3 regions of the Tissierella sp. QWL-11 genome follow, and region 1 is predicted to be linked to each of the others. Evidence: riboswitches for the same ligand, from Rfam matches in the RefSeq annotation. Region 1 holds a riboswitch; each other region holds the start of a gene.
What was found. A riboswitch is a leader RNA that binds a small molecule or an ion and turns the genes downstream of it on or off. The one in region 1 is predicted to bind cyclic di-GMP.
Positions count from the first base shown of each region.

Region 2: another riboswitch for cyclic di-GMP. It lies ahead of flgB (flagellar basal body rod protein FlgB); the one in region 1 lies ahead of AC4PG3_RS07685 (type II secretion system protein).
Region 3: another riboswitch for cyclic di-GMP. It lies ahead of AC4PG3_RS11405 (TasA family protein); the one in region 1 lies ahead of AC4PG3_RS07685 (type II secretion system protein).

Region 1 covers NZ_CM178750.1:1,586,261-1,590,555, reverse strand. Annotated here, with positions in the region: gene AC4PG3_RS07690 (type II secretion system F family protein) at 1-1,174, shown strand, start outside; cyclic di-GMP riboswitch class I at 1,264-1,351, shown strand; gene AC4PG3_RS07685 (type II secretion system protein) at 1,574-2,008, shown strand; gene AC4PG3_RS07680 (prepilin peptidase) at 2,177-2,938, shown strand; gene AC4PG3_RS07675 (prepilin-type N-terminal cleavage/methylation domain-containing protein) at 3,030-3,341, shown strand; gene AC4PG3_RS07670 (hypothetical protein) at 4,044-4,289, shown strand.
Region 2 covers NZ_CM178750.1:4,582-8,876, forward strand. Annotated here, with positions in the region: gene fliF (flagellar basal-body MS-ring/collar protein FliF) at 1-1,270, opposite strand, end outside; gene fliE (flagellar hook-basal body complex protein FliE) at 1,294-1,593, opposite strand; gene flgC (flagellar basal body rod protein FlgC) at 1,624-2,031, opposite strand; gene flgB (flagellar basal body rod protein FlgB) at 2,046-2,423, opposite strand; cyclic di-GMP riboswitch class I at 2,464-2,538, opposite strand; gene AC4PG3_RS00050 (hypothetical protein) at 2,656-3,030, opposite strand; gene fliS (flagellar export chaperone FliS) at 3,015-3,377, opposite strand; gene fliD (flagellar filament capping protein FliD) at 3,392-4,295, opposite strand, start outside.
Region 3 covers NZ_CM178750.1:2,281,618-2,285,912, forward strand. Annotated here, with positions in the region: gene AC4PG3_RS11395 (NADH-quinone oxidoreductase subunit NuoE family protein) at 1-267, opposite strand, end outside; gene AC4PG3_RS11400 (LPXTG cell wall anchor domain-containing protein) at 597-1,436, opposite strand; gene AC4PG3_RS11405 (TasA family protein) at 1,499-2,080, opposite strand; cyclic di-GMP riboswitch class I at 2,110-2,188, opposite strand; gene AC4PG3_RS11410 (hypothetical protein) at 2,193-2,741, opposite strand; gene AC4PG3_RS11415 (signal peptidase I) at 2,764-3,321, opposite strand; gene AC4PG3_RS11420 (VWA domain-containing protein) at 3,311-4,295, opposite strand, start outside.

The sequences.
Region 1 (4,295 bases):
TCTTTCGGGAGAAACCATAGAAGGTTTTTTTGAGGGAGATAAGGAGTCAGATGTAATTTCTATGCTTAAAGGAAATAATTATTTGCCTGTAAAAATAGAAAAGGATATAGAGGCAGATGCAAAGATAGATATATTCTCTCCAAAAGTTAAGAAAAAAGACTTAGCAGTTTTTTGTAGGCAATTTTATACCATGCTAGATGCAGGTATTGGTATAGTAAAATGTATAGATATACTTGAAAAGCAAACAGAAAACAAAGCACTTGTCAAAGCATTAGAAGATATTCATGGAGACGTACAAAAGGGATTTATACTATCTCAAGCAATGCTAAAACATAGAAATGTATTCCCAATTCTATTAATTAATATGGTTGAAGCAGGAGAGATAAGTGGTAATTTGGATACTATAATGGAGAGAATGGCAGTACACTTTGAAAAGGAAAATAAGCTTGAAAACAAAATAAAATCAGCAATGATCTATCCTATAGTTCTAGCTGTGGTATCCATAGCTGTAGTTATATTTCTATTAGTAGCAGTTATGCCTACATTTATCTCAATGTTTGAATCTAGCGGTCAAGATTTACCAATAGTTACACAAAACCTTTTAAATGTGAGCAATTGGCTTACAAGATATTGGTATATATTCTTTGGAGGTCTTATTGGATTGACGTTCACAATTACATTTTATAAAAAAACACCAAATGGTATGAGGTTTTTTGATGGACTAAAATTAAAAATCCCAGTATTAAAAGATACCTCTACAAAAATAGTCACATCAAGATTTACAAGAACTCTATCTACTCTTATTACAAGTGGAATACCACTTCTTGAATCAATAGAAGTGGTTGGAAAAGTAGTGGGAAATGTAGTAGTTCAAGATAGAATGGAAAAGATTATAGAAGATGTGAGAAAGGGAGTTTCTCTATCTCGAGCAGTAAGTGAAGTAGGAGTATTCCCACCTATGGTAGATTCAATGATAAAAATAGGAGAAGAATCAGGTACTCTAGATGACATACTATATAAGACAGCAGATTTTTATGATGAAGAATTAGAAGTATCACTACAAAAGCTTACGACTCTTATGGAGCCAATAATGCTAGTAATAATGGCAATAATTATTGGGTTTATAGTAATAGCAATGGCAATCCCTATGTTTGATATGGTAAATACTATATAGACATTTAATATATAACATAAAATAATCCATATATTGACATTTACTTTGTATTAATGTACTCTAAAATAGATTGAATTGTCAAAAAATAAATATTGCCTGGGCAAAGGTGGGGAAACTCACTGACGCAAATCCAGAGTCTAAATTATCAAAAGATAAGATAATCGTTCGGGTGCATAAATATCAGAATGGTTATTTATGCAGTTTTTTATACATTTTGTTAATCTTAGTGTATGTATAGCATCTTGAGTGAAAGCTTTTTAATCAAGTACAAGCTTCTCATTCTATTGTATCTGAACTTGCGAAGGATTTTTAATTTAAGTCGATTTTAAAGGTGGTGGTGCAAAAGGGCGAGGGTAATAGGAATTATAAATTTTTATAAACAAAAGGAGGAAAATGATTATGTTAAAACGGATTAACAAAAAAAGAAACAAGAAAGGTTTTACATTGGTAGAATTAGTAGTTGTTATTGGAATATTGGGTGTTTTAGCTGCATTGGCTGTTCCAAGATTGACTGGATCAAGAGATAAGGCAAATAGAAGCGTAGTGAGATTAAATCTTAGAACTATAGAGAGTGCTTTAAGTATAGCTGAGGCTGATGGAAAAGAAGTAATAGATATACCAAGCGATCAAGATTCTACTGATTCTAACAAAGGTGGTCTTGTTGGTTTAGGCTATTTAAATGCTGAACCAAAGGGCCCTTCAGGAGTAACCTATAAAATTGTTGAAAACAGAGCAACAGTTAATTTGAAAGCAGGTCAATTTGGATTTAAAAAATCTGATGGTAGTGGTGTAACAGCTGATGACTATACATTATTTGATCTATCAGAAGAATAAAGACATAAAACAAGTGATCTAGTTACATAATCCAATAACCTATTCAATATTCTGATAATTACTGAAAGAAAATATCCTCTGGTATGGAATATTATATTATGTAAAGAGATGTTGAGGACGTTTGTTTAGATAATATAAAAAATAAATCTTACATCAAAGGAGCAATTCATGACTACACTTATATTCATATATGGACTATTAATAGGATCATTTTTAAATGTATGCATATATAGAATACCAAGAGAAGGAAGTATAGCTTTCCCATCATCCCATTGTCCAAATTGTAATACGCCTTTAAAATGGTATGAGAATATACCCATGTTTTCTTATTTAATTTTAAAGGGAAGATGTAAATACTGTAAAGACAAAATTTCAATACAGTATCCATTAATAGAATTACTTAATGCAATCATTTACTTATTATTATTTTATAAATTTAAATTATCAATAGACTTTATATTCTACGCCCTTATATCATCAACATTAATAGTGATAACTTTAATAGATTTAAAAGAAATGATTATCCCAGATAGTTTAGTAATAACAATTCTAATACTATCTGTATTACATAAACTAACAAATAATATAATATATAAAATACCTATAAACTTCATTGACTCTATTGGAGGACTTTTAATAGCTGGAGGATTATTCTTAGCTATAATGATCTTATCAAAAGGCGGAATGGGTGGAGGAGATGTTACATTAGTTGGAGCTTTAGGATTTACCATAAGAATTAAATATATATTACTTACCATATTTTTATCTTTTATATTAGGTGGGATTATATCAATATTTTTATTAGCAACAAAACTAAAGACAAGAAAAGACCCCATTCCTTTTGCTCCATTTATTATATTAGGATTTATGATAACTTTATTTTGGGGAGAAGAATTGATTAATTGGTATTTCGGAACATTTTTTAAATAAAATAATTGATATATATATAGTTTAACTATCGAAAAAAATCATGATAATATATTAATTTCTCAACCTATTATATTTATTCAAGGAGTAGATTATGGTGAAAAATTTTAAAAAATCTAGAAATGGACTAACACTAGTAGAAGTTATAATTTCCATAGCAATAATTGGAATTATAATTGTTGGATTTTTATCATTATTTACAATGTCAGTGGAAACTAATAATAAATCGCAAACCACACTTGAATCAATATATCTTGGAAAAGACACTATGGAATTAATTTATTATTTGAGTAAAAATATTTCTTATAAGGATTTGGAAGCAAAATTAAACGATAATGCTTATACTAAAATATCAGAAAATATTTTTGGAGGAACTTTTTACAAAAGATATAATTATTATAAATGATTTCAAAAAAACAATGTTGAATACCCTAAAGATGAAGTTTCTATTCAATTATTAGAAATGGGAAGATTGTAGAGAGTATAAAATTATTTTAGTAGAAGAGATGAGGGATACTAAAAGAACAGTGAATACAATTATATCGTTAAATTAGAATAATCAAGAAACTGGAAATCTCCCTTCTAAATTGTTGTTTAGTATTGATAAGTTTGTCTTTGGTGGTTCTGAATTCAATGTTCATAGTAAAAAGACAACACTACTATGAATGGGGGGGCAGAAATAAATGTAAAAAAATATTTATTTTAAGCAATTAGATACTGGCGTTATTTAAGGGCAGACATATGGAGACCAAAGTGATTCAGGAGATATTTATTTAGATGGAAATGCTAAAAATTTAGACTCTGAGAGACAAATGTATAGAGATGTTTATACAAATAGAGATTTCATAGTAATGGGTGGAATGACAGTCTGTCCCAGCTTTAAAAGAGCCAGACTTTAGTTTTGAAGTCCCTGATTGTAAAATAGGATAGTTGGTATGAAAGCAAAGAATATGAAATAAAGGCTAATACTACAAGTGAAATACCAAAAAATGCTAAATGGTTTGTTAATAATTATAATAATACTGACTGGCAAAATATAAAGCGTGAAGTAGTTATAATTAGCAAGGGGGACATTATTCTTAGAGGAGATAAGGATTTAACTGGAGTCTTGATAGCTCCAGATGGAATAGTTAAATATACTAGTGGAAACTTCAATGGACTAATAATTAGTAATAAGGAGATAAACTACTCAGGTTGGGCTTCAGTTAACTTGAAAGATTTAGAAGAATACTTTGAAAGTTCAAATATTCCGATTAATACTAGCTGTAGTGGGAATGATAGTTCAAATAATAACGATAGTAAAAATAAAAATAATGTGCAGATTACTTTTAAATCAAAGATTAGAGAACAATAAATAAAG
Region 2 (4,295 bases), 1.0 Mb from region 1:
AAAAGCTTCTATTCGCTTCTTCTTCAGCTTTTATAGCTGCTAATTCTTCTTGTAATTGAGTCTCATAAGTCCTATCAAACATGACTCCCTCTACTGTGATTTCATCTCCCCTAGCTGCATCAAATCCTGTAGCAGTTCTAACTATATTTTCTATAGTCTGAGATCTATCATCTGAAAGTGTTCCATCAAATACTACAGATGTAGTTATTTTATTTACCTTTCCTGGAGCCTTTATAGTAGTAGTAGTTTCTGTGGACAGTTCATTATTTGTAGTTTTGCTATAACTTTGATTTCCCTCATCTTCACCTTGAAATACATTGCTTGTATTATCTCCTATAAGTCCAGACTCCAATGCATCAGTGTTTATATCATTTCCACTTAAATCTATTTGTTCACTTCTTATCACTGGATCTTTGTATTCTATATTTGTAGTCTCCTGGGAATCAAAGTCTAAATCTGCAAATACAGAGACTTTTATCTTATCTCTACCAAATGCACTTCCTAAAATTTCGTTTAGATTATTTTCAATCTGTGTTTCAAAATCTTTTTTTACCTTCTGATGCTGATTTACAATATCTAAAGTATTTAATTCTTTTTCATCAGTTAATACTCCACTTAATAAATTTCCTTTAGAGTCTATTATCTTTATATTTTCATCTGGGAGATTTCCTACAGCACCAGATACTAAAGCTGCTATTCCCCTAATCATAGAATCATTTACCTTTTGATTTGGTTTAATATCTATTATTATAGATGCTGTAGCAGGCTTTTGTTCTGTTTCAAATATGCTTTTTTCAGACATTACAAGATTTACCTTTGCAGAATTTATAGGATCTAGTGACATAATAGACCTCTGTAGTTCTCCAGCTAAAGCTCGTTGGTACATTATCTTTCTATCATCTTCTGTTACCATAAGTCCTATATCATCAAATATTTCAAACCCTTTAGAGTTTTCTGGCATGTTTCCATCCATGGCAAGCTGAAGTCTATACTTGTCTACCTTTTCTTCATCTATAAGTATTTTTGTTCCATTTTCTTCTAGCTTATAATCTATACCTTTAAGTTCTAAATCATTCACTATATTTCCTGCATCTGCAAATTCTAGATTAGTAAATAAAGTCACATAGTTAGAATTATCAATAAAATTAGAGTATAGATATCCAAACAAAATCATACTAGATATTAATACAACCATAATAATCTTCTTTTTAGTGCTTATCTTTTCCCAACCCTCTTTTACTCCATTTAATTTTGTCTTGATATTTTCCATTAACTATAGCTCCTTAACAAATCTTATAATTGCATATTATTTATTTCTTTATAAGCCTCTATACATTTATTTCTAATTTGTACTGCAAGTTCTAAAGAGAGTCTTGCTTCTTCTGTTGCAATCATTACACTATGTAAATCTTCTATTTCACCAGCTATGAATTTTTCTGTCATTTCATCTGCCCTTATCTGCATATCATTTACTCTATTTATTTCATCTTTTATAATATCTTTAAAAGAAGCCTCTCCTTCTGAATTAGAGTCTATTTGTTTTTCTAAATCTAATCCTGCTACTAATCTATTATTTAAAGAAGATATATTCATCTTTCCACCTCCATATTTCTATATACTAAATTAGCCCTTTGAAATCTCAAGAGCTTTTTTAAGTAGATTTTTACTTGTATTTAAAGCTGTTACATTTGCCTCATATGTTCTTTGGGTCTTTATAAGATTTATCATTTCATCTGCCATATTTACATTTGGCATCAGTAGATAGCCATTTTCATCTGCATCAGGATGATCTGGATCGTGCATTGTCTTCATATTCTCTGTATCTTCAAAGATTTGTGTAACTCTTACTCCAGAGCTTGTCTCTTCTTTTAAAAGCATTTCTTCAAATAATACTTCTTTTCTTCTGTAGGGTCCACCATCTTCTGTTCTAGTCGTATTTACATTTGCTATATTTGTAGAGATTACATCCATTTTAAGCCTTTCTAGGCTCAATCCACTTGCATTTATCCGCATAGAATTAAATACCGACATTTCCTAGCCTCCTTTTACCTGTTAATTACATAATTTAAATTAGATAATTTACTGCTAATTTGTCTTATCAAGACATTATAATAAATTTCATTGGCTGCTAATTCTGTCATTTCTAAATCAATATCTACATTATTTCCATTTTCAGTCATAGAAATAGTTTCTCTTTTTTCTACCTGGGGCTCTAAATCTTCTATAGATTCTATACCAAAATGTCTTTCATCTGTCTTCTTCATATGTATTTTTTTTGCATCTAATAAATATTTTTCAAATTTTACTCTATTTGCCTTGTAATTAGGTGTATTTATATTAGATATATTGCTTGAAATATTTTTTTGTCTTAGTGATGAAGCATCCATCGCTTTTTTTATTAAATCATAACTAAAATCTGACATTTCTTCCTCCTTTATAAATTCTCGCACAAAAAACTCCCCCTTCGGAATCTGGCTATCTCATAGAGACCCTACAGCTTTGCGTCCTTATGTCGCCATAAGTTTGCCCTTTCGACAAGAAGTTTCTTTCAATGACAAAAGTATATCATAAGGATTTATTTTAAACAACAAAAAAAGGAAAAAAGACTATAATTTATAATTTATTCTTCTTTTTTCCCCTAATATGACAATGTTTTTAAAAATCTCTATCTATGAATATGGAATTTTTATTTTGTTTGATATAATTATCTTTTATTTTGTCCTTGCGGCTTAATTGTTTGATTATCTTTTTTACTTCGTCTTGTCTTTTAGATAGACTATCTAAAATCTTTTGTTCTCCATCAAGTATTAAACTTATATTCTCTATATAGTCTTCATTTTTATATGAAAGATTATCATTTCCTAAAGCTTCCTCTAGAGACCTTAATTTGTCTATCTTTACTCTATTTTTTTCTATGATTTCTATCCCAGACTCAGCGCTTCCATCCCAAGAATTTATATTTATAATTAAAGATTCTAATATTTTCTCTCTAGTTTTTAGTAAATCTTTTATATTTATATCTGAATCCATGTATCTCTCAACTCTTTCATATAACCTCTTACTTCTACTACAGCTTCTATATCCTTATCTATATTACCACGAACCAATCTATTATACATATAATCATAGAGTTGATATAGATTATTAGCTATATCTCCACCCTTTTCAAAATCAAGAGTTATCATAAGCTCTGCTATAATATCTTGAGCCTTAATCATATACTTATTTGTATTTTCAAAGTTTTTTTCTTCTAGAGCCAATTCAGCAAGGTTTAGATTTTTGATGGCCCCATCATATAGCATTATTAAGAGTTTTTTCTTTGGTGCAGTATTTACTTGATTTTTCTTATATATATCCCTTGCATATGCTTGATTCATGTTTTTCACTCCTTTTATTTCTTGCCACCTATATTCATTGAATCAATTTGTCCTTGTAACCAAGACATCTGACTCTCTGCCTTCATCATAGCCACATCTAATGCTGAAAACATCTTTATATAGTACTCCTCTTTTCTCTCCATACGAGTCTCAAATTCTTCTATTCTTTTATTTAAATCCTTTAGAGTCTTGTCATAGCTCTCTGTTTTTGTCTTTATAATTCCATTTTTCTTTGAGATAAACCCATCTATTTGAGAATTTATCCTATTGACAAATCCTATTTCCTTGTCATCTGCAGTCTTACTTGAAAAGAAGTTTATTACATCTTCAGGATTTTCCTTTAAAGCCTCTTTAAATTTAGATGAATCAAATTTTAATTGACCAAATTTATCTATGGTCTCAACTCCAAGTTGAGATATATCACCTATATCCGTATTTGGATTTCCCTTTATAGCTGAAGTAACCATCTTCCTTAGACTAGAATGAAGCCTCATAAGTGAACTATCTCCAGATAATGTTCCCTTACTACCTGGTACTTCTGGGTCTCCTGCCTTCAACTTGTCCTCTATAAATTGAATAGTAGAATTATATTGATCTACAAAATCCTGAATTGCCTTTGTGGTTTTTTCGGTGTCCATGGTTACATTTACTGTATCAGTTGTAGTAGTATCCCCATGAGCTTTTTTTAGATTTATAGTTGTATCTTCTATTACATCATCTATAGAGTTTGAATCTCTCTCTACTGATACTCCATTTATAGTAAATTTAGCATTTTGACCTTGATTGTCTGCAGTTGAACTTGCTAGGCCTAAATCACTTAAAATAGTCCCCTCGGAATCTTGGAGAGTTATCTTCCTATTTCCAGTATTTTCATCTGTAAGGATTATTCTATTGTCTATGATACTGGCAGATACACCA
Region 3 (4,295 bases), 700 kb from region 1:
TATTGATTTTCTAACATGACAAGCAGTTCCATCGCAGATTTTTATTATGTATTTCCCTTTAGGTTCCAAGGAAAAATATTCATAGAAAGTTGCAATTCCATATATTTTAGCTGAACTTATTTCCATTTTTTCAGATAAATATTCTAATACTTCCTCTGGCAAATATCTATTTTTTTCTTGTATTTCTTGAAGTATACTAATAAGAGAAGATTGATCTTTACCATGTTTACAAATTATTGAATCTACAGTTTCTTTCATTTCTAACATTAAGTAAATACCTCCTAGATTGATTTTTGTTAATATATTCACATTGTTGGGTATAGATACACTACATAAATTTTTTTAATGCCCTCATTGAATTTTAGATAAGATTAATTTCATTAATTTTAAAATTGTTAATATATTCACATAAATAATAATATCATATCTTTCTACATTGTCAATAGAAAAACCAAAGTCGAATTCTTAAAAATATTCACTTTTTTGATGCTTTCATCTCGAAATTTGTCATATTTTAGTTGCTATAATAATAAGATATAAAATAAAAATACTCCCCTTTTGACAAGGGGAGCATATTAATATTTAATTTTTAGAGTTTATTTTTTATCTTTTTTTCTTGAACCTATACCTAATCCTAAGAATAAGCTTCCTGCTATATAATATATACTTGCTGGTATTTCTCCAGTTTTTGGCATAATTGGTTGTGATTCTGGTATTTCTTCTTCTATACTTTCTTCTAGTTCACCAGGTTCTTCTGGTTTATCCTCTGGGATCTCTTCATCTATTACCTCTTCTGTTTCCACTTCGGGGTCTTCTGGTTCATCCGGAATATCCCCTGGTACTTCTTCCTCGTCATCTGGCTCATCTGGATATATAGGAGTTATGATTACAGGAGGTCTTATAGGTTTTGATGGCTCTTCTGGCTCTCCTTGAGCTATAAATATCCACTTCACTTCTACTGACTTTCCTTGAAATTCATTTCCTGTTTCAGGACCAGGTAGGTGAACTACAGCTCTTAATTCCTTTTCTTCATTTTTATTAAAATCCCCTAAGCTTATATTTGTTGTTGCATAATCTTTCATAGGGCCTTTATAGATTTGATTTCCATCTATATAAATAGTCAAAATTAATTGTTCAAATAAATCCGCTTCTCCCTCTTTTGGCTGAGGACTAGTTCTTTCAGCTCTCATGAACACTTCAAATAGTTCAGTATAATTATTTTTTATATCTATCTTAGCTTCCTTAATGTCTCCAGGGTTTAAATTAGCCAAGTTAAATAATTTTGTATCCCTAGGACTTACTTCAAGTCCTAATTCACTTCCTATTATTTCAAGATCTTCTGCATAGGAAGGATTTACTCCAAATGAAGTGAATGCCCCCATAATCAGAGATAATGCTCCTAAAAATATCATTAATTTGGAAAATAATTTCTTCATTTCTCCTACCCTCCTTTTTTAGGGGATTAGGGGACTTAGCCCCCTAAATATATTTTATTGTTTTATACTTCTGGAGGTGCTATTGGTGCTAAATCAAGTGGATCTACACCCCACTCATTTAATGCTGCTCCATTAGTTGTCTGAATAGCTTCTGCTTTTACAGTTATATTAAGTTTTGCACCTTGGTATTCGTTGCCCATTTCTAATCCTTTGAAACAAATATTATTTCCTTCTTCATTGTCTTCAAATAGTAGTGTAGTTTGATCAATTGTCTCTCCATCTTTTGCAGCTAATTCTCTAGTGAAGTAGAAATATCCATTATCCTCTACCCATCCTTCTCCTAGTTCATACATTACTACTCCAAGATCTAATTGTTCATTATCAAATACTATATTTTTTGCAATTCTTACAAAAGCTGTCTTAGTTCCTAAATTTTCAACATATACATTTTTATCATAACAATCTCCTGGATTTACATTTAAAGCTCCTTCAAATTCATCAACTAAATTAATTTCTAGTGTACCTGCTGTAAAAGTATTTACTACTGGCTTTGTTTCTGCTGTAAACCAGGCAAAGGTTCCACCTGCTACTAATAATACTACTAATAGAATTGCTGATCCTAACATCAAGTTTCTCTTTTTCATCGTTCCTCCTCCTTTATATTTTTTATAATTTTTGCAGCTAGGCTGCCACCTAAAGAAGGCCCTATAGCTTTGCGTCCTTAGATTTCTCTAAGTTTGCCAAATAAAATCTATTTTATGGAGTCCATGGTATATCCGGAGTAAATGGTAAGGTGCTTAATCCCCATACATCTTCCCAGGCATTGTGGGTTATTTGAACTCCTTCTGCTACAACTTTAAGGGTAAAAATTTCCCCTTCATATTCTGATGGTAAACTTGTAAAAGTTACACTTCCTAATAATTTACTAGTTATTTCATTTTGTTCTAGATAGTATTTAAAGTAATAGTATCCATCTGTATGAAGTATCCAATCGCTATTTGATGCTAAATTAAGGTTTACATTTGATACTGATAAACTAGGATCACTCCATTCTGGAACTAATCTAACTCTTACATAAGTTCTTTTTGTACCTAAACTTTGAACTTGCACATTTTTATTATAAGTTGTGGCTATTACATTTTCTAAGTCTTCAAAACCTTCTTCTACTACTTTTACCTTTACGGTTCCAATTTTGAATTCATTTACGGCTTTACTAGGACTGGATGTCAACCAAGCCATGGAACCGCCGGCTATCATTATAGATATTAATAAAATGGTGGATAGTATAATCATTCTTTTTTTCATATTCATCCATCCCTTCTTCCCATTAAGCTTTTTCCATCAATTTTTTTGAAATTCTAGGAATAATTATTGATAATATTCCCATTGCTAATATAAACACTATGCCTGGAGTACTACTTAAAAATCTAAATATATATCCTATATATGGTATAGAATATAGTACCTTTCCTATTACTTTTTCTACTTCTACAGGATTTGGGTCATCTGCATTATTTGCATCTCCTCTGGTTATAAAATATTCTCCAGTATTTCCTATATCTACTACTCTATGGGTTATTCTAGTTCTCCCCTCTTTACCATAGTAGGTTATAATATCTCCAACTTCTATTTCTTCAGTTGGTTTTTCTCTAACTATTATAAGAGAGTTTATTTCTAATGCTGGTATCATACTCCCACTATCTACGATATAGAGTCTATTTCCAAATAGTGAAGGTTCCATTCCTGTGAATCTTGATTGTGCTACTATGATAATTAAGAATATCATTATGAGCATAAATATGGCAAAAGCTATATTGCTTAGTATTTTAAGAATTCTATTTTTAGTGTTTTCAACCATATCTATGCCTCCAATTTTAATTAGCATCTTCTAAGTCCTCTTCTGGATTATTTGGTATTACCGCTTCTGTTTTTATTTCTATATTAACTTCTGATTCTTCTACTGGCGGTAAATCATTTTCAGTTGTCACGCCTACTTTAAAATTATTTTTGCGTTCATCATCATCATGGAACCAACCATCATTATCCCTCTTATTTCTAACTGTTGTTGAATCTTCTAAATTGTCTACTGTAAGTGTTATCCTTTGATTTGATATCTCTACTAACTCATAATTCATTGGAACTATTTCACTAATTGTATAAATTCCTAAATCTAAGTTTTTTATGGTTTTAGATTCTCCATTTTGAAGAGTTACCACATACTCTTTTCCATTAGGCCCATTTACAAATATGTCAAATTCCTGATTTGGATCCTTTGGATTTTGCACTACTTTTTTTATAGTAATTGCTCCCTTAGGATCTTCTACTACTACAGTCATAGTAGCTACTGCTTTGCATCCATTAGAATCTATTACTGTAAGCTCATACTGTATATCTTCTTGAGGACTTACTGTAGGATTTTTATCATTTGAGATAATATTGCTATCTCCTATTATTCTCCATTCATAGGTGTAAGTTCCATTTCCATCTCCACCTGTTACAGGACTCATATAGTTTTCATCATTTTCATCTATTCCAGTACCTAGGTCTATAGAATTTCCTATTATTATAGTTGCATCCGAAAGACTTACACTAAGTGGTGTAGGAACATCTACTTCTGGAATTGGGAATTCTTTATTTACTCCTGTTTTTCCATTAACATCTGTATAAGTCAAGTTTGCATATTCATTTGTATTTGCAAGTCCCCCTGGGAAACTAGCTTTTGCTCTTATTTGATATTTAATTTGTGCATTATCTACTATAGTTCCTGGTGTCCAAGTGATCTCACCAGTGCTTGAGTTATAACTTGCTCCTGCTGGTAGACTTCCAGCTACTAATTCAAAGTTATTTCCTATTTTATCT